Regions from separate parts of the Actinoallomurus acanthiterrae genome, predicted to be linked through region 3. Evidence: riboswitches for the same ligand, from Rfam matches in the RefSeq annotation. Region 3 holds a riboswitch; each other region holds the start of a gene.

Region 1 (6,280 bases), 7.7 Mb from region 3:
AGGCGAGGCCGGGGCCGCCGTACTCGAGGTTGTGGTTCGTGGCGTCGCCGTAGACGCCGGCGATGTGAAGGAAGACGTCCTTGCCGCTGACGGCACTGGGCTTCTCGCCGACGAGTTCGTACCGGATCGTCGGCGCGACGGAGAACCAGGTCTTGCCGGTGCAGAGGATGGAGTAGACCTCGGCGGGGCCCAGGCCCTGGGCGACGGCGTTGTAGGCGCCGGCGGCGCAGGTGTGCGAGTCGGTGCAGGCGAGGACCTCGCCTGGCCGGGCCAGGCCGTTCTCGGCGATCACCTGGTGGCAGATGCCGTGCCGTCCGATGTCGAAGAACCTGGTGATGTCGAAGTCCTCGGCGAACCGGCGCGCCCGCGGGCCGGCAGCGGCGTCGTGCACGGTCGGCGCAGGCACGGCGTGGTCCATGACGACCGCGACCTTCTCGGGGTCGGCGATGCGCAGCGGCTGCACCCAGGCCGTGGCGAACTGCAGGTCGATGAGGACGGTCATGTCCACATCGCATACGACGGTCTGCCCGGTGCGGACGCGGTCCAGGCCGGCCGACCTGGCGAGGATCTTCTCGATCATGGTCATGCCCATGCGGCTTCTCCTTCGTGCCGGTCGCGGTAACGCTCGCCGAGGATGGACCAGTCGCGCAGGCCGAGGAGTTCGAAGAAGCCCTCCGGACCGGCGGGCACGAGCGGCCCGGGGTCGATGCCACGCAAAGCGGCCAGCGAGGACAGCATCGCGGCGGTGCCGGCGCCGAGCGCCGCTCCGGGATGGATGGCGATCCGGTAGCCGAGCGCGGCGAGCCGCTCGGCGGGAGTGTCGGAAGTGAGCCCGCCCTGCACCATGTTGATCAGCAACGGGGCGTCGACCTCGCGGGCGATTCGTTCGATCTCGGCGAGGCTCTCCGGCGCCTCGACGAAGATCATGTCCGCGCCGGCCTCCGCATAGTGGTTCGCCCGTTCGATCGCCGCGTCGAGGCCGAGTGGCCCGCGCGCGTCCGTACGGGCGATGATCACCAGGTCGTCATCCGTGCGGGCGTCGAGGGCGGCCCGGAGTTTCGCGAGGTACCCCCCGGCCCCGATCAGCTCCTTGTCTGGCAGGTGGCCGCAGCGCTTGGGAAACGCCTGGTCCTCCAGGTGCAGGGCAGCGACTCCGGCGCGTTCGAGCTGGCGGACGGTGCGCACGACGTTGAGCGGCGCGCCGTACCCGGTGTCGGCGTCGGCGATCAGCGGGACGTCGCCGAGCACGCCGGTGATCATGCGGGCCCGCTCGGCCATCTCGCTCTGCCGCGCCCGGAACGTCGCCACGCGCCGCTCGAACCGCGGCGGGAGAAGGCCGACGACGCGCCGGGCGGGCCGGCGCTTTCGGCGCGGCCCCGGCTGTCGCGCCCGCCGATGCTCGGGCGGACGGTCCTGGCCTGCCTGATCCAGACGCTCGGCCCGGTCGGATTTTACGGGTTCGCCTCCATCGCGCCGCTCGTGCTGCTGCACAAGGGCTTCGATGTCGCGCACTCCCTCGGCTACACGGCACTGACCGCGCTCGGCTACCCAATCGGGTCGCTCCTGCTCATGCCGATCGCCGACCGCGTCCAGCGCCGTACCCTGACGATCGTCTCGTCCATGGGCGTCGCCGTCGTGGGCACGGTGTTCGGCATGGCGAGCAGCGGGTGGCTCGTGGTCGTCGCCGGCACGCTCACCGCGCTGCTCAGTGTCATCCAGGCGACGGTTTCCCGAACCTACAGCGCGGAACTGTTCCCCACAGCCGTCCGCAGCACCGTCATCGGCCGTTCCTACGCACTCTCCCGCCTCGTGGCGGCGGTCCTGCCGTTCGTATCCCTGACCGCACTGTACGCACTAGGGGCTGCGGCGCTGTACCTTCTGTGCGCGGCGCTGATCACTCTGATGAGCCTCAGCGTCGCCCTTCTCGGCCCCAAGACCAACGACGTCCGGCTGGAGGCCATCTGATCGCCGAGCCGGCGGAGGGTGGCCGCCGCGCCCTGAGACTTCCCGCTGGAACGCAATGCGACTCCGGGCGCAGATGCCATGCCGCTCAAGCCCGACCCTCCCGCACATTGGTTCAACGTCGGGCCATTCGGTGTCGCGGCCGGTTGCTGACGGTCTCGCTCCGAGAAGTGTGCCTTATCCCTCCGTCAAGGGCAGGTAGATGCGGCCGCCTCGTTGGGCGAACTCCTCGGCCTTCTCCCGCATTCCGGCGGTCAGAGCTTCACTTTCGGGCATGCCGTGCTCTTCAGCGTAGGCACGCACATCTCGGGTGATCTTCATGGAGCAGAAGTGCGGACCGCACATCGAGCAGAAATGCGCGGTCTTCGCCGGTGCGGCAGGGAGGGTCTCATCATGGAATGACCGCGCGGTGTCCGGGTCGAGGGAGAGGTTGAACTGATCCTCCCACCGGAAGTCGAAGCGAGCGTCGGACAACGCGTCATCCCATGCCTGCGCTCCGGGATGTCCCTTGGCCAGATCGGCGGCATGCGCTGCGATCTTGTAGGCGATCACACCCGCCTTCACGTCGTCGCGATCAGGAAGGCCCAGGTGTTCTTTCGGCGTGACGTAGCACAGCATCGCGGTGCCATACCAGCCGATCATCGCCGCGCCGATGGCCGAGGTGATGTGGTCGTAGCCGGGCGCGATGTCGGTGGTCAGTGGTCCCAGCGTGTAGAACGGCGCCTCGGAGCACAGTTCCATCTGCAGGTCGACGTTCTCCTTGATCTTATGCATGGGAACGTGGCCGGGCCCTTCGATCATCACCTGGCAGTCGTACTCCCACGCGACGTTCGTCAATTCTCCCAGCGTCCGCAACTCCGCGAGCTGCGCTTCATCGTTGGCGTCATAGATGGAGCCGGGCCGCAGCCCGTCGCCGAGAGAGAAGGTCACGTCATAGGAAGCGAAGATCTCACACAACTCACCGAAGTGGGTGTAGATGAAGTTCTCCTCGTGGTGGGCGAGGCACCAGGCAGCGAGGATCGACCCGCCGCGTGAGACGATTCCCGTCTTGCGGCGGGCCGTCAGCGGCACGTGCGCCAGCCGGACGCCGGCGTGCACGGTCATGTAGTCCACGCCTTGTTCACACTGTTCGATCACCGTGTCACGGAAGACCTCCCACGACAGTGCCTCCGGCCGGCCGCCGACCTTTTCCAGCGCCTGGTAAATCGGAACAGTGCCGACCGGCACCGGAGAGTTACGAAGGATCCACTCGCGGGTCTCGTGGATCCGCCGGCCCGTCGACAGATCCATGATCGTGTCAGCGCCCCAGCGGGTCGCCCAGCGCATCTTCTCGACCTCTTCGTCGATCGAGGAGCCGACGGCCGAGTTGCCGATGTTGGCGTTGATCTTCACCAGGAAGTTCCGGCCGATGATCATCGGCTCGCTCTCCGGGTGGTTCACGTTGGCGGGCAGGACCGCCCGGCCACGGGCCAGTTCGTCCTGCACGAACTCGGGAGTGACGCCCTCGCGCACGGCGACGAACTCCATCTCCGGGGTGATCTCGCCGCGCCGGGCGCGTGCTCGTTGGGTGATGCCGCCGGCTCGCTCGGTGCCGGGGGAACGCCACGCGGTTCGCAACTTCGGCAGGCCACGGTTCAGGTCGGCGACGTATCCCGGATCGGTGTACGGCCCTGAAGTGTCATAGAGCACGACCACAGAGCCGTTGGTGAGGTGCACCTCGCGCATCGGCACCCGGATGTCCGGCTGCGAGCCGGTGAGATAGGTCTTACGGGCATGTGAGGCCATCGAACAACTCCCTACGCCGGCATTACCCGGTCAGGTTCTAGCGGTCGGTGGCCGCGTCAGCCGCCCTCTCAGCCCGGTGCGCCGGGCTCCCGCGTTCGTCGTGCCGACCCTAACCCGAAACGGCCTCCTCGCCGCAACCCCGGGTCATGAAGTAACGACGTTGCGGTTGTACGGTCCGCGGATTGCTAACCGACAGGAAACGATGGGGTCTGACAAGCAATCGCTGATCACCGTGCAACGTGATCAAACCCAGCACAGACAGCCACTCGCAATGCGCCTGACCTGCGGAAACGCTAGCGGACCGGCAATCCGGTGACCGTGCGGCCGATGACGAGGCGCTGGATCTCCGACGTGCCCTCGAAGATGGTGAATATCTTGCTATCGCGGTGCCAGCGCTCGACGGGATAGTCGCGGGTGTAGCCGTTGCCGCCGAGGATCTGGATGGCCTCCTCGGTGACTCGTACGGCGGTCTCGCCGGCGTGGAGTTTGGCCATCGAGCCTTCGGCGCTGGCGAACTCCTTGCCGTTGCGCGCCATCCAGGCGGCGCGCCAGACGAGGAGGCGGGAGGCGTCGATCTGGGTCTTCATGTCGGCGAGTTTGAAGGCGACGGCCTGGAAGTCACCGATCTTCTTGCCGAACTGCTCGCGCTCGCGGGCGTAGTCGACGGCGTATTCGTACGCCGCGCGGGCGATGCCGACGGCCATGGCGCCGACGGTGGGGCGGGAGGCCTCGAAGGTGCGCAGGGCGGCCTGGCCGGCGGCGCGCTTGCCCTCGCGGACGCGGGCGAGTCGCTCGTCGAGCCGGTCCTTGCCGCCGACGAGGCAGGAGCCCGGCACGCGCACGTTGTCGAGGATGACTTCGGCGGTGTGGGAGGCGCGGATGCCGTGCTTCTTGAACTTCTGGCCCTGGGACAGGCCGGGGTTGCCGGGCGGCACGATGAAGTTGGCCTGGCCGCGGGTGCCGAGCTCGGGGTCGACGGAGGCGACGACGACGTGAACGTTGGCGATGCCGCCGTTCGTGGCCCACGTCTTGGTGCCGTTGATCACCCACTCGTCCTTGGCCTCGTCGTACTCCGCCCGGGTGCGGATCGAGCCGACGTCGGAGCCGGCGTCGGGTTCTGAGGCGCAGAACGCGCCGAGTTTGATGTCGTCGGCGGTGCCGAACATCTGCGGGATCCACTCGCCGATCTGCTCGGGCAGGCCGGTGGCGGCGACGGACACGGCCGCCAGGCCGGAGCCGACGAGGGACAAGCCGATGCCGCCGTCTCCCCAGAACAGCTCCTCGAACGCGACCGGGATGCCGAGGCCGGACGGCTCCATCCACTGCTCGGCGAAGAAGTCGAGGGAGTACAGCCCGATCTTGGCCGCCTCCTGGAGGATCGGCCAGGGCGTCTCCTCGCGCTCGTCCCACTCCTGGCCGGCGGGGCGGATGACGTCTCTGGCGAACTCGTGGACCCACTCCTGGACCGCCCGTACATCCTCGTTCAGCTCGAGTGAGAAGGCCGGGGCGCCGTCGTCCGACATGTTTCCTCCGTTCACGGCCGGCCCGGGCGGCGGGCACGCTATTGGACCCGTTGTCCAGCTCACCCTAGCGGCCGGAGTGCTACCGGCGGTAACAGGGTGGCAAGTGTCACATTACGCCCGGAAGGAGATTGACTTCGTGCCATGAGAGTCACGAGGCTGTAACAAGCGGTACCGTCTGTACGAGGTAAGAGGTAACTTATTTCGCAATCTGCCCCCGTGGCCCTGGTCGCCCGATAGAACGGGAGTCTGAGTGGGTCTGCCCGGTTCCCCCCGCCGTCGGGACGCCCGCCCCACCCGAGTGCTCGCCTTCGGCGCGGCCGTCCTGGCCGTCGTCCTGGTCGCCGCGCTTGCCGCCGTCTTCTGGCCCAGTGGCGAGCAGACGCACGTCACCGCCTACTTCGAGCGCGCCACCGGTGTCTACCGCGGCACCGAGGTCCGCGTGCTCGGCGTGAAGGTCGGCAAGGTCACCAGCGTGACGCCCAAGGGCAACATGGTCGAGATCGGGATGGCGTACGACGCCAAGCGCAAGATCCCCGCGAACGCCCAGGCCGTCATCATCGTTCCGTCGCTGGTCGCCGACCGGTACATCCAGTTCACGCCGGTCTATCGAGGCGGGGCGGCCCTCAAGAACGGCGCCACGCTGTCGCTGTCGAGCACGGCGGTGCCGGTCGAACTCGACGACGCGAACCAGTCGGTCAACGATCTGGCCAAGGCCCTCGGACCCCAGGGCGCCAACGCCAACGGCGCGCTGTCGCGGCTGCTGAAGTCGAGCGCGCAGACCCTCAACGGGCAGGGCGAGAATTTCAAGCAGACCCTCCAGGACCTCTCCGAGGTCAGCCGGATCCTCGCCGACAACCGCGGCGACGCCAGCCAGACCGTACGCAACCTCGCGAAGATCACCCAGGCGATGGCCGCGAGTGACCGGCAGATCCGGGCGTTCTCGGAGAACCTCGCGACCGTCTCCGGCACGCTCAACGCGGAACGGACCGAGCTGCGGGCCGCGCTGAAGA
Region 2 (6,280 bases), 4.7 Mb from region 3:
CCTCAGGACTCCGTCGGCCTCTGGACACCGACACCCGATGGCCGGCCCGTCAGCGACGATCCCGGGGCAGGAGCGCCGGACCTGAGGCGGCGGAGTTCCGTCGTGATGACCCAGGCGACGAGCAGGTCGATGGCCAGGTCGGACAGCGCCGCGAACTGGTTGATCGTGAACTTGAAGAACTGCCCGGCGAGGATGTCGAGCAGCACGGTGGCGTTGAACACCCGGAAGGCCGTCACGCGACCGCGGCGCAGCCGCCCCAGGCCGTACGCGCCCAGAGCGGTCGACACGACCGCGCAACAGGCAACGGCCGCGACCGCGCCTGTCTCCCGTTCTCCGGCGCTCGTCACAATGAAGTCGTCGGCGATCACTCCGGTGAGGGTCAGGGCCCCCTGTGCGACGAGGTAGCCGACGGCGACGCGGAGAACGACGCGGTGAGTGACCAGCCGCCCGACGACGGAACGGGCGCGGGCGACCGCCGTACGTACCGGGCGCGGGGCGGCAGGCCGCCGGTCGGGCGCCACCGCGAGGAGGTCTGACAGCGCGGCCCGAGCCTCATCGTCCACCTCCTCGATCAAACGCACCGCCGCGCGGCGTTCCTGCGGCGTCAGTCCCGAGGTGATCCCGGCCAGGGCAGCGGAGGCGGCGTTGGCCGTACGCTCGCGCGGGGTGAGCGATGTCCGTCCGCCGACCCACTGCGTGAGGATGACGAGCGCGGCGAAGGTGAGGTAGATGAGCCCGGCGGCCGGGCGGTAGAAGTAGCCGGTCTTGTTGACCAGCTTGCCGATCTCGTCGATGAACAGGCCGAAGCCCACGCCGCCCACCACCGTGGCCCACATCCGCGCCGACCGGCCGAGGAAGGCCACGGCGATGACCACGCCCGCCGCCATCAGCAGGCCGCCCCACAGGGCGTGGGCGATGTGCAGGTTCCCGCTGCCGACCTTGGGATAGCCGGCCTGCGCCAGACAGGCGCGGGTGACGAGCACGGTGGCGATCCCGGAGAGGACGAACCCCCGCAGATACGACGCCGCGTTCGCCGCCCGGACGAGCCCGAATCGGTGAATCGACACTCCGGTCTGTTCCCTCCGCATGGCCCGGTGATCGGAAGCGTGGACGCGGCGCCTCCCGATCTCTCCTCGACGGTTCACGCTACGGGCGCACCGGCACCCGAGACACTGCCGCCAGCCCCCGATCCGCACGTACGGACAGCCCCAGGTCCGACGCCGGGCCGTCACTGGTCCTTCGCTGCTGCCGTGAAGTGGCCGTGTCCCGGAGGATCGCAGCTCCCTACGCTCGGGCATGTGGGCCTGTCCTCGCCGACCAGGCCGTACGTAGGGAGCGTCCGTCGACGTTCGGCTTGCTCGACCCGGCAGGAGACCGATGATCACCATCCGCAAACTCGTTCCGTCCGACAGGGCCGCCTGGGAAGACCTGTTCCGCGGATACATCGACTTCTACGAGCGCGTGGAACCCGCCGAGATGTACGAGCAGGCGTGGCGCGAGTTCCTGGCGGACACGCGCATGCACGCCCTCGGCGCGACGCTGGACGGCCGGCTCGTCGGCATCGTGCACTTCCTCGCTCACGCCAGCACGTCGATTCCCAACGCCGACGTCTGCTACCTGCAGGACCTGTTCACCGCGCCGGAGGCCCGGGGCATGGGCGTGGGACGCGCCCTGATCGCGGCCGTGACCGACTGGGCCAAGACCCACGACTGCGCCCGGGTGTACTGGCACACCCACGAGTCGAACGCGACGGCGCGGCGCCTGTACGACCAGGTGGCCGAGAACCGTGGCTTCATCCAGTACCGGATCGACCTCCCACGCTAGGTGCGCGCGCTCAACGGGCGCCGACCGTCCGTACGTGAGCGCCACCGACCCGCAGGGCGGTGGCGGCGGGTGGTCATGACCGGCCGGTTGTTGTTACGGTCGGCGGTGACGCGGGGTGCCCGGGGCGTATCCGGGCTGAGATCACACCCGTCGAACCTGATCTAGTTCGGACTAGCGAAGGGACGTCACCGGTGACTCCTGGTGTTGCTCGAACGTCCTCGTCGCGCCGTCCGGTGACCGCTGAGAGGACCCGATGTTCTGCGACGACGTGTGGAAGCGCTCGGCCCGCCTGATCCGCGCGATCCACGAGCACCCGTTCAACACCGCCCTCAGCGCCGGCACGCTCGACCGTGAACGGTTCGCGTTCTACATCGTGCAGGACGCCCGCTACCTAGAGGCGTTCTCCCGGGCGCTCGCGGTCGCGTCCGCCCGGGCCACCGACACCGAGGACGCCGTCTTCTTCGCCGAGAGCGCGCACGCAGCGCTGGCGGCGGAGCGTACGCTGCACGCCGGCTACATCGAGGAGTTCGGACTGACCGCCGACGACCTGGCGGGCATCGACACCTCCCCCACTTGCCTCGGCTATTCGTCGTTCCTCCAGGCGACGGCCCTCGCCGACCCGTATCCGGTGCTCGCGGCGGCCGTGCTGCCGTGCTTCTGGGTGTATCAGGACGTCGGCAAGGCCCTGCTCGAGAACACGGCGGGCGTCGAGGACCACCCCTACCGCGCCTGGATCGCGACCTACTCCGACCCGGCCTTCGCCGAATCGACCGAACGCGCCAAGGACATCACCGACCGCCTGGCGGCGACGACCGACGCGGCCACACGAGAGAGCATGACCCGCGCCTTCTTCCGCGCTACCGAGTACGAGTGGATGTTCTGGGACAGCGCCTGGCGCCGCGAAACCTGGCCCACCTCACAGTGGCTCACCTGATTCGCGCTCCCCGTTCAGGAACCCATCGCGTTGATCTCGTCGTCCGTGAGGACGCCTGTGAACGCCTGAACGTCATCGATCCCACCTGGCCAGAAGTCGGTTGCGGCGCCTTTGGCCTTCGCCGCGCCGATGTCGAATCGGCCGCCCGCGTTCCAGGGCACTGCGATGGAGGTCTGCGCCGCACGATCGCCGTCCACGTACAGACGGATCTTTTTCGCCGCCGGGTCGTAGACGCCCACGAGGTGATGCCACTGCCCGTCGACCATGGCCGGATTCACGCTGTACGTGTCGGTGGACGTCGCGCCATCGGTGTCGGCCGCCGAGATTCCGAACGACCAGTAGCCGGTACCGTCGACCACCCGATAGCCGAGCCGGAAAGCGCTTCGGCGGGAACCGTTCTGCGCCAGCGCGGTCGCATCCCCACTGGGAGTCTTGGCGAGCCGAACCCACGCCGCGACCGTGAAACCGCTGTCCGTCCGAAGAACCGGGCCGGTCGTCACGGCGTGTTCCTTCTTCGCGTCGTCGAGGTCGAGCGCACCGCCGATCTTTCCGTCGGCGGTCCAGGCGTCGGCAGAGTTGAGCGTGGCATCGTGGGCGCGTCCGCTGGAGTCCGTGACGGTGGTTCCGGAACCACCGTCGCCGGGCCAGTACCCCTCCCGTACGACCGGCCGGTTCGCCAGATCCGCGATGCCACCGGTCGAGCCCTCGATGCCGTCGGGCTCGGTTCCGAACACGACACGGTCGTAGATTCGGACGTCGTCGAGATCGCCGTGGAAGGGGTTGCGGAAAGCGCTCTTCTCCAGGACCCTCCCGATCTGCAAGGCCCCCGTCGCGTCCCACGGCGAGGTGACCGACGCCCGGCCGGACTGCGGAGCGCCGTCGACGTAGAAAGTCAACTGTCGGCTCGGCGCGTCGTAAGCCCCTGCGAGGTGCGTCCACCTGTTCAGCCGGGCGGGCGCGTCCGCGACCACAGGCACCTCGACCGCGCCGTCGGCATCGGCCGAGTGCCGGCTGAACACCCAGGTCTTGTACGACGGCGAGTAATAGATCTGGAACCCACTGGCCCTACTGCCCGCCTGGCTCACCGCCGTCGAATAGTGGGTGGCATCGGCCAGTCGTGCCCATACGGATACGGTGAAGCTCTTGTCCGTGTGCACCGCGGACGACGCCGTGGCCGCGTGGTCACCGTTGCCGTTCAGACGGAGCGCCTGATCGACCCGGCCGGAGACTCCCGGCGTACCGCCGACCAACGTCGCGGTGTTGTGGCCCGCAGAATCGACCAGATCCGTGCCACGTGCCTCGTCGAGTTTCCACCGACTCACCGGGCCTGCGGGTGAAGCGAGGCGGAATTCGAAGATTCCGGGGTTGAGGCTACGGTTGTTCGCCTGGTCGTAGCTGAATACGTACAAGCGGTAGCTGATGTCCTGCGTGAAGGGCACGGTAAGGGTCACCTTCGCCGTGCCGTCGGCGTCGGCCGTCACGGACGGCGCGCCTCCGGCTCCGGCCTCCGTCTCGTCGTTCCACGCGTATTGGTACCTGGTCACGCCGGTGGCGCCGTTCGGGGCGAATGTGAACGTCGCCGTTCGCCCGATCGCGTCGTTGCTCTCTCCTGAGTCGAGATCCTTCAGGTCGGACGTGACACTGGGTGCCGACTCCGGCACGGACATGTGTACGCCGCTCGGCCTCGCGGTCACCGCCGCGTCGGCGGTGACGCCGTTCGCGACCGACAGCAGTGACATTGCCAGGACGACTCCGAGCACGCCCGTTGCCATCTTCATCACGCGCGAGACCCCCTGAAATGGAATGTAAATAAAACGCAAAGACCCGGACGGAACCTAACACCGGCAAGATCACACGAATAGCCGGCGCGATGTTACGTAAATCACACTCGGCTTCTCGCTATTCACTGGGACAACCGATGATCTGCCGTTATCCGCGCAGCCACTCCACAAGAAGGCCGTACGCGACCGAGTGTGGCCACATCGAGAGTTGCCGAAGCGGAACATAAAGCCCTCTTCCGACTACGAAGAGCAACGGCTTGGGAAACGAATCGCACAGCCGATTCGACCGAAGGACGCCCGCTCTACAACCCGTCCGGATGCCGGCGGAGGACGTCGGCGTCGAGTGCCCCCACATGACCGCTTTGCCCCGATAAGATTTGCGCAACGACGCTCTGGGTGGAGGTCGGGTTGGGGGTCGCCCTCGCGGCGATGGACGGGGAGGGTACGCGTGGCCGGGCAGAAGACGCCGGACGACGATCCGAACACAGAGACTCCGGCCGACGACGAGTGGTCTTCTCCTCCCCCGCCTCCGACCTGGGGGCCGGATCCGGCTCAGCCGCCACTGCCGCCCTGGGCCATGCCCGCCCCGCCGTCGTACGGCGCCGCGCCACCGGGCCTGCCCGGTTCGCCGCCGTACGAGCCGCCGCCGGAGAGCACTCCAGCACCACCGCCCTACGGCGCGCAGCAGGAGACCGAGGGGCCGACGCCGCGCGACGCGACGTGGCAGGAGCCGCCGGAAACCCAGGAATGGGCGCCGCAGCCGCAGGCCGACCCGTGGCGGATCCCGCCGCAGCCGGTCTGGGACCCTGCGGTGGACCCCTCCCCTACCGAGCCTCACCCCCCGTACGGCCCGGGTGAGCAGGAGCCGCCGCGCTTCCCCGCGTACGACGCGGGCGGAGGGGACCGGCCGGCCGCCCTGGACCTGCCGCCGTCCGCGACGGTGCCGCGGTCCACCCCGCGGCCGCCCGCCGTACCCGGACGCGACCCGTGGACCTCGGGTGAGAACACGACGGTCCGGTTCGACGAGCCGTGGCGCACGGAGACGCCTCGCCGGGCGGGGAGCCGGGTGCGTCTGCGACCGATCCTCATCGGCGTCGCGGGCGTCGTGGTGGCCGGTCTGGTCACCGGCGGGGTCTACGTTCTCACCGGTGACGGGAAGAGCTCGCCGAAGATGCCGGCCGCCCAGCTGGCGGCTCGGCTGTTCGCCCCCGATCCGCAGGCCAGGGCCGATGGGCGGGACCAGGAACTGCTCGGGGTCGCGTCGGCGGGCTCGGTCGTGGTCGCCATCGGCGGAGAGGCCGACACGGCGGACTATCGGGCGGAGTTCCTCGTCTCCACCGACGACGGGCGTACGTTCCGGCTCGGCGGCCTGAAGACGGCCGACGGAGCGGAGCCCGCGTACGGCGACGTCCCGCGGGTGGTCGCCGGTTCGGGCGGTGCCTGGGTCGCTCTCGGAAGCTCGCACACCGGGACGGCGGTATGGACCAGCCGGGACGGGAGCGCCTGGGTCCGGCAGCCCGACGTGGCGGGTGCGGCGTTCGGCCGCGATCGGATCGCCCGGGTCGCGAAGACGGCGAGTGGGTTCGTCGCCATCGGCGACACCTCGCAGAAGGGCGACTACAGCGACGCGGTGCCCGTCGTCTGGCTGTCTTCGGACGGCCGGAACTGGGAGCGGCTCGGCAACGACCAGCTCGGGATGTCCCTGTCCGGAGGGCCGCTGACCCTGGTCGACGTGGCCACA
Region 3 (6,280 bases):
CGACGTGCAGCCGGACGCCGTCATCGGCGGTGATCGTCGGCGTCCGGAGATCCGGCTGCCCGACGTTCGGCCCCTCGGGAGATCCGTTCGGCCACCAGGTGTGCCTGCCCAGCACCTTGGTGATTTCCGTGAACGACATGGCCACCTCCGCCCGTTGCCGCTCCCAGCTCTTTACGGTGGCCCCTAACTCCAGTTTGGGTCATGGTGAAGGCATCGTCAAAGAGAGGGGCCGGATCGACGGAGCTCACAGCACGGACAGGTACGGGGTTCGGTCATCCGCCCGGGGCTGCCACGCCGAGCCGTCCGCCGTCCCGCTCGGTCATCCATCCAGTACGGGGCCTGCCACGGTGAGCCATCCGTCCTCCTCGGTGACCGTGGTCCCGAACGCGGCGCAGGCGGCGGCGAACCGCTTGTGGATCCAGGCGTGGTCGGCGCCGGTGGCGAGACGGGTACGGGCGTACTCGAGCGTCAGCGGAACGGCGGTAAGCCGGGCGATCCGGCGCCCCTCTAGTTTCACGTGGAACATGAGACCCAGATCGTTCCGCAATACCGGGTCCACGGCGTAGTCGTCGATGAGGTCGCCGAGGTCGTACAGGACACGGCCGCACACGCCGTGGAAGACATGCGCGGAGTGCCCGGCGACCAGGGTCGCCCCGGCGTCGACCAGCGCCCGCGCCGCCGCCCGTATGTGGCGGAGGGGTTCGGTGGTCATGTTCGGGCCCCAGTGCGCCAGCACGAGCACGAGGACCCCGTCGGCGGACAGCGCGTGGATCCGGTCGGTGAGCCAGGCCGGGACGTCGTGGCGTAGGTCGGCGTACGCGACCCCGGGCCGGTCGGCGCGGGCGGCGAAGTCGGGCGGATGGTCGGTGACGCCGAGGACGGCCACGCGCGAGTCCCCGAGGTCGAAGAGGGCGGGTTCCCGTGCCTGTGGCAGGTCGGGTCCCGCGCCGACGGCCCGGATGCCCGCGCGGGTCAGGTGCGCGAGCGTGTCCGTCAGAGCCTCGTGGCCGTAGTCCAGCGCGTGGTTGTTGGCCAGCGTCACGCCGTCGATCCCCAGGTCGGCGAGCGTGTCGACGGCTCGCGGCGGGGCGCGGAAGTGGAACGGTTTGCCGGGAGCCGGCCAGGGGTGGCCGCGCGCGGACAGACAGCACTCGAGGTTGATCAGCGACAGGTCGGCGGAGCGGAACATCCGCCGCACCTCGTCGGCGAACAGCCCGTACGGCCCGGACACGGCGATTCGCTCCGCGACCCCGCGTCCCAGCATCGTGTCGCCGCCCAGGGCGACGGTGATGGCCACGCCGGACTCCCCCCCATCAGGATCGCCGCGCGGGCCGCGCCGGGCCAAGGGCCGAAGGTCCCGCCCGACGACCGAGGCACGGCTCTCCCGGGCGGCCTGGCGGCGATGTTCTCCTGGGCGGCCTGGCGGCGATGTTCCCCCGCGCGGCCTGGCTGCGATGTTCTCCCGGGCTGCCTTGCGGCGACGTCCTCCTGGGCTGCCTTGCGGCGATCGTCCACAGCCTGTGGACGGAGCCGTACCCTGGGACCATGCCGGAGCTGCCGGAGGTGGAGTCCCTCGCCGCCTTCCTGCGCGAGCACGCCGTCGGGCGGGCGATCGCGCGGATCGACGTGGCCGCCATCTCATCGCTGAAGACGTACGATCCGCCGATCACCGCGCTGAACGGCCTGACCATCACCGGGGTCGCGCGCCACGGCAAGTTCATCGACCTGGACGTCGACGGCGTGCACCTGGTCATCCACCTGGCCCGGGCGGGCTGGCTGCGCTGGAAGGACGCGTTGCCGTCGGCGCCGCTTCGGCCGGGCAAGGGCCCGCTGGCCCTCCGGGTGCACCTCGACGACGGATCCGGGTTCGATCTGACCGAGGCGGGCACCCAGAAGAGGCTCGCGGTCTACGTCGTACGCGACGCCGCGGAGGTCCCGGGCGTGCGGTCGCTCGGCCCCGATCCGCTCGCCGACGGCTTCACCATGGACACGCTGAAGGGCATCCTCGACGGCCGGCGCACCCAGATCAAGGGACTGCTGCGCGACCAGAGCGTGATCGCCGGCATCGGTAACGCCTACTCCGACGAGGTCCTGCACGTGGCGCGGATGTCGCCGTTCAAGCTGGCGGCGAGCTTCACGGACGAGGACGTCGCGACGCTGTACGACGCGATCGTCCGCACGCTCGGCGATGCCGTCGAGCGCTCCCGCGGCCTGGCGGCCAAGGACCTCAAGGGCGAGAAGAAGGAGGGCCTGCGGGTGCACGGCCGGGCAGGTCAGAAGTGCCCGGTGTGCGGCGACACGATCAGAGAGGTGTCGTTCGCGGACTCCGCCCTGCAGTACTGCCCGACCTGCCAGACGGGCGGCAAGCCCCTGGCGGACCGCCGGATGTCCCGACTGCTCAAGTGAGCCGCGCGTCCACCCGGGTATGGACGCCGCCCTGGTCCGCGCTGCCGACGGCGACGCGAGCGGCGCATCCGGGGGCGAAAGGCACTATGGCGCGATCCCCGTGGACCGTGCTCGGCGGGCGGCCGCCGTCCTGGCAGGCCGCTGCCGTAAGCGGGGTCACTTCTCCTGGCAGGCCGCTGCCGTAAGGAAGCGGAGTCAGCCCTCCAGGCGGGCCGCCGTCGACCGTGTCAGCGGACGGCCGCGGCCCTGCCGGAGCGTCGGAGGTCCGTGCTCAGCGGACCGGCGGGTGCGGGCCGAACAGCAGGCCCAGGGTGCCCCACCGCTTGATCTCGCAGCCGTTCTTACGGCTGAAGGTCGAGTCGACCTTCTTGCCGTTCCACGTGCCGGTGACGGTCGCCGTCTCCGGGCCGCCGTAGATCTGGGTGCACATGACGTTCTTCGGCGTCGGCGCGAACGGGTCCTTGCCCGCCACACCCGCCGTGGCGAGGGCCGCGCACGCCTCCTTGGCCTTGGGCAGGTCGCCGCCGACGGGGTCGCAGGTGAGCGTGTGCGTCTTGGGCTGCGACGTCTGCGACTCGCGCACGGTGATGGTCAGCCGGGTCTTTCCCGCCTGCCCCGGCCCCGGCGTGGCCGATGATCCAGTGGTGGACGGTCCGCTCGGTTTGACCGTCGCGTTGTCCTGCCCGCTGCCGCAACCGCCCAGCAACAGGGCGGCGGCGGCGATGCCGGGGATGGCGACGGCCGCTGGTCCCAGTCTGGTTAGAGATTGCCTCATGACGATTCGACGCCGGGCGTCGGCTCGTGGTTCCGTTAACTTGTGAATGCTTTCAGGGACCAGGTTCCCGCGGTTGAGGTCGCCAAGGTTCCGGACGACGCATACCTCCTGGACGTGCGCGAACTGGACGAATGGCAGGCCGGGCACGCGCCTCGCGCGATCCACATCCCCCTCAGTCAGCTCGGCGCCCGCGCGTCCGAGGTGCCCACCGGCGATGACGTCTTCGTCATCTGCCGGTCGGGGGCCCGGTCGGCGTCGGTGGTCGCGGCGTTCAACAACGCCGGCTGGAAGACCGCGAACGTCTCGGGCGGCATGCACGCCTGGGTCGCGGCGGGCCGTCCGATGGTCAGTGAATCGGGCAGCGAGCCATACGTCGCCTGACCGAGGTACATTAACGGCGGAAAAGTTCAGACCTCGCGGGAGCTCGGGCGACGACCGGGCTGAGAGGGCGGCTACGCAGTGCCGCCGACCGCTCGAACCTGACCGGGTAATGCCGGCGTAGGGAGTGTGCCTTGAGCACTGCCGTCGACGAACGTCCACTCGACAACGAGGCCCCGTACACCCTCGACCAGCCCGCCCCCAGGGTCCTCAGCTTCTGGGACCAGAGCGCCTTCTGGGCCAACCTGGGCGTGAGCCTCCTCGCCTTCTCCGGCGCCTACTCGGTGCTCGCCCCGGACGCCCAAGGCAACCCCCGGCTGCCCATCGTCGGCGGGATCGTCGCCATGGTCGTCGGCACCGCGATCGGCGGGATCATGCTCGGGCTGGCGGCCGTGTCCGGCACCCGCGCCGGCGTCCCCGCGATGATGATGCTGCGCGGCCTGTTCGGGACGCGCCTCTCGTACGTCCCCACCGTGATGAACATCCTGCAGATGATCGGCTGGGGCACCTTCGAGCTGGTCACGATCGCGGGCGCGGCGAAGGAACTCGTCGGCGGCGGCCCGCACTGGGCGTACGTCATCGTCGCGGGCGTGGTCACGACCGTGCTGACCATCTGGCCGCTCGGCTCCGTCCGGGTCCTGCGCCGGTACGTCACCGCGGCGGTCGTCCTGGCCCTCGCCTACTTCTACGTGCAACTCGTCCGTCAGCCCCTGCCGAACCTCACCCACGGGTCGTGGAGCCACTTCTGGATCGGCGCGGACGCCGCGCTGGCCGTCTCCATCTCCTGGGTGCCCATGGCGGCCGACTACACGCGGCACTCCCGCTCCGAGCGGGCGTCGTTCGGCGCCGCGAGCGTGGCGTACGGGCTGACGCAGGTCGTCGCGTACGTCCTGGGCCTGCTGGCGCTCGCCCTGGTCGCCGGCGACTCGTCCAAGGTGTTCGGGCCGTTCCAGCACGTCGCCCTCGGCACGCTGTTCTTCGCGGTGTTCGTCCTGCGCGAGGTCGACCAGTCGTTCGCGAACGTCTACTCGACCGCGGTCTCGATCCAGAACCTCGTGCCCCGCGTGGACCGGCGGCTGCTCACCGTCACCCTGGGCGCCCTCACGACGCTGCTCGCCCTCGTCCTGAACATGGACAACTACTCGGGCTTCCTCACGCTGATCGGGTCGGTGTTCGTGCCGATGCTCGGCGTGCTGGCCGTGGACTTCTTCTGCTTCACCGGACGGCGCGGCTGGAACGTCTCCGACCGTGCGCCCGCCCGCTGGGGGATGGTCGTCGCGTGGGTGGCGGGCATCGCGACGTACCAGCTCATCAACCCCGGTCAGGTCGGGTGGTGGTCGCGGATGTGGACGCACGCGCAGAGCGCGCTGCACTTCACTCCGGCGGACTGGATGAGCGCCTCGCTCCTGTCCTTCGCCGTCGCGGCGGCGGTCACCGGCGCGATCGGTCTCATTCGCCGGTGAAACAGCCGGGAGATCGGTCGGGGTTGGCCGTGAGGTCGGTCGGGGTTGGCCGTGAGGTCGGTCGGGGTCGGCCGGGAGGTCGGTCGGGGTCGGTTGGTCGCGGGGTGAGCCGGTCGGGGCGAGCCGGTCGGGGAAGAACGCTGAATCGCACGTCACGGCGTCGTCGCGCCCGTCATGATGGGGGTACGGAGTGGCGGGAGGCGATCACGATGGCGCAGTGTGATCACGACTGGGTGCAGACCGCGCCCAACCAGAAACGATGCCGCAAGTGCGGATTGGTGCTGACCTTCGCATAGGGACGTGACGCGGGTGGCACTATGGGCCGCGTGAGCTCGTCTGACGCGATGATGCGGGCGGCGGTGGCATCCTCCGCCGACGCGATGATCGCGTTGGGGGCCGACCTGACCGTACGGCTGTGGAACCCCGCGGCCGAGCGGATGTTCGGCTGGACCGCGGAAGAGGTGCTGGGCCGGCCGCTGCGCGTCGTCCCCGAGGAGCACACCGCGGAGCACCGCGCCGTGCTCGAACGCGTCCGCGAGGGCGGCCACATCTCGTTCCTCACCCGGCGGCTGCACCGCGACGGCCGGCTGATCGACACGCGGGCGGTCGCCAGCGCCATGCGCGGCGAGGACGGTGAGTTCCTCGGCTGGATCGGTCTCTACCGCCCGGTGCGGGAGGACGAGGCCGTTCAGCACCAGACCGCCGAGCGCATCCGTCTCGTGCGGCGGCTCAACGACGTGGTGGCCGACCTCAACACCGAGCTGGAGCTCCCGGCGGTCCTCGACCGGGTCACGTCGGGTCTCATCGAGCTCACCGGCGCGGACGCCGCCGGCTTCGTCGTCATCGAGCAGGCCACCAACACCCTGCGGCTGGTCAGTATGACCGGGCTGCCCCGGCGGCTGCGCGGGGCGACCGCCGACCTCCGCTCCAGCCTCGTCGGCGAGCTGCTGCGCTCCGGCCGTACCGTCATGCTGGCCACGGCCGACACGCGCAGCCTCAGCGACCTGATCTGGTCCGAGCTCGACGGCCTGCACACGATCGCCGTGGGCATCTCGAACATCCAGGGCAGCCCGTACGGCGCGTTGTACGCCCTGTTCTCCCGGCGCAAGGCGGGCCACATCGAGCTGGAGCTCCTCGAGCTGTTCGCCGGGCACGCCGGCGTCGTCCTCGGCAACGCCATGAACTACGCCGAGGTGGTCCGGCAGCGCAGGCACGAGCGGGCGGTGATCGAGGCCAGCGCGGACGGCATCGCGGTGCT

What was found. A riboswitch is a leader RNA that binds a small molecule or an ion and turns the genes downstream of it on or off. The one in region 3 is predicted to bind thiamine pyrophosphate.
Region 1: it holds a riboswitch for thiamine pyrophosphate, as region 3 does, so the genes downstream of both, thiC (phosphomethylpyrimidine synthase ThiC) here and ACYVF7_RS58835 (purine-cytosine permease family protein) in region 3, are expected to answer to the same signal.
Region 2: it holds a riboswitch for thiamine pyrophosphate, as region 3 does, so the genes downstream of both, tenA (thiaminase II) here and ACYVF7_RS58835 (purine-cytosine permease family protein) in region 3, are expected to answer to the same signal.

The regions. Positions count from the first base shown of each region.
Region 1 covers NZ_BAAHCO010000001.1:4,719,264-4,725,543, reverse strand. Annotated here, with positions in the region: gene ACYVF7_RS22705 (3-isopropylmalate dehydratase large subunit) at 1-592, opposite strand, end outside; gene ACYVF7_RS22700 (isocitrate lyase/PEP mutase family protein) at 583-1,308, opposite strand; gene ACYVF7_RS22695 (MFS transporter) at 1,396-1,965, shown strand; gene thiC (phosphomethylpyrimidine synthase ThiC) at 2,140-3,747, opposite strand; TPP riboswitch at 3,736-3,850, opposite strand; gene ACYVF7_RS22685 (acyl-CoA dehydrogenase family protein) at 4,041-5,270, opposite strand; gene ACYVF7_RS22680 (MCE family protein) at 5,521-6,280, shown strand, end outside.
Region 2 covers NZ_BAAHCO010000001.1:7,772,455-7,778,734, forward strand. Annotated here, with positions in the region: gene ACYVF7_RS36650 (hypothetical protein) at 3-1,067, opposite strand; gene ACYVF7_RS36655 (GNAT family N-acetyltransferase) at 1,378-1,824, shown strand; TPP riboswitch at 1,926-2,024, shown strand; gene tenA (thiaminase II) at 2,078-2,758, shown strand; gene ACYVF7_RS36665 (LamG domain-containing protein) at 2,773-4,536, opposite strand; gene ACYVF7_RS36670 (hypothetical protein) at 4,988-6,280, shown strand, end outside.
Region 3 covers NZ_BAAHCO010000001.1:12,457,507-12,463,786, reverse strand. Annotated here, with positions in the region: gene ACYVF7_RS58860 (alpha/beta fold hydrolase) at 1-139, opposite strand, end outside; gene ACYVF7_RS58855 (CapA family protein) at 320-1,297, opposite strand; gene ACYVF7_RS58850 (Fpg/Nei family DNA glycosylase) at 1,546-2,406, shown strand; gene ACYVF7_RS58845 (SSI family serine proteinase inhibitor) at 2,678-3,181, opposite strand; gene ACYVF7_RS58840 (rhodanese-like domain-containing protein) at 3,224-3,562, shown strand; TPP riboswitch at 3,588-3,703, shown strand; gene ACYVF7_RS58835 (purine-cytosine permease family protein) at 3,694-5,022, shown strand; gene ACYVF7_RS58830 (sensor histidine kinase) at 5,340-6,280, shown strand, end outside.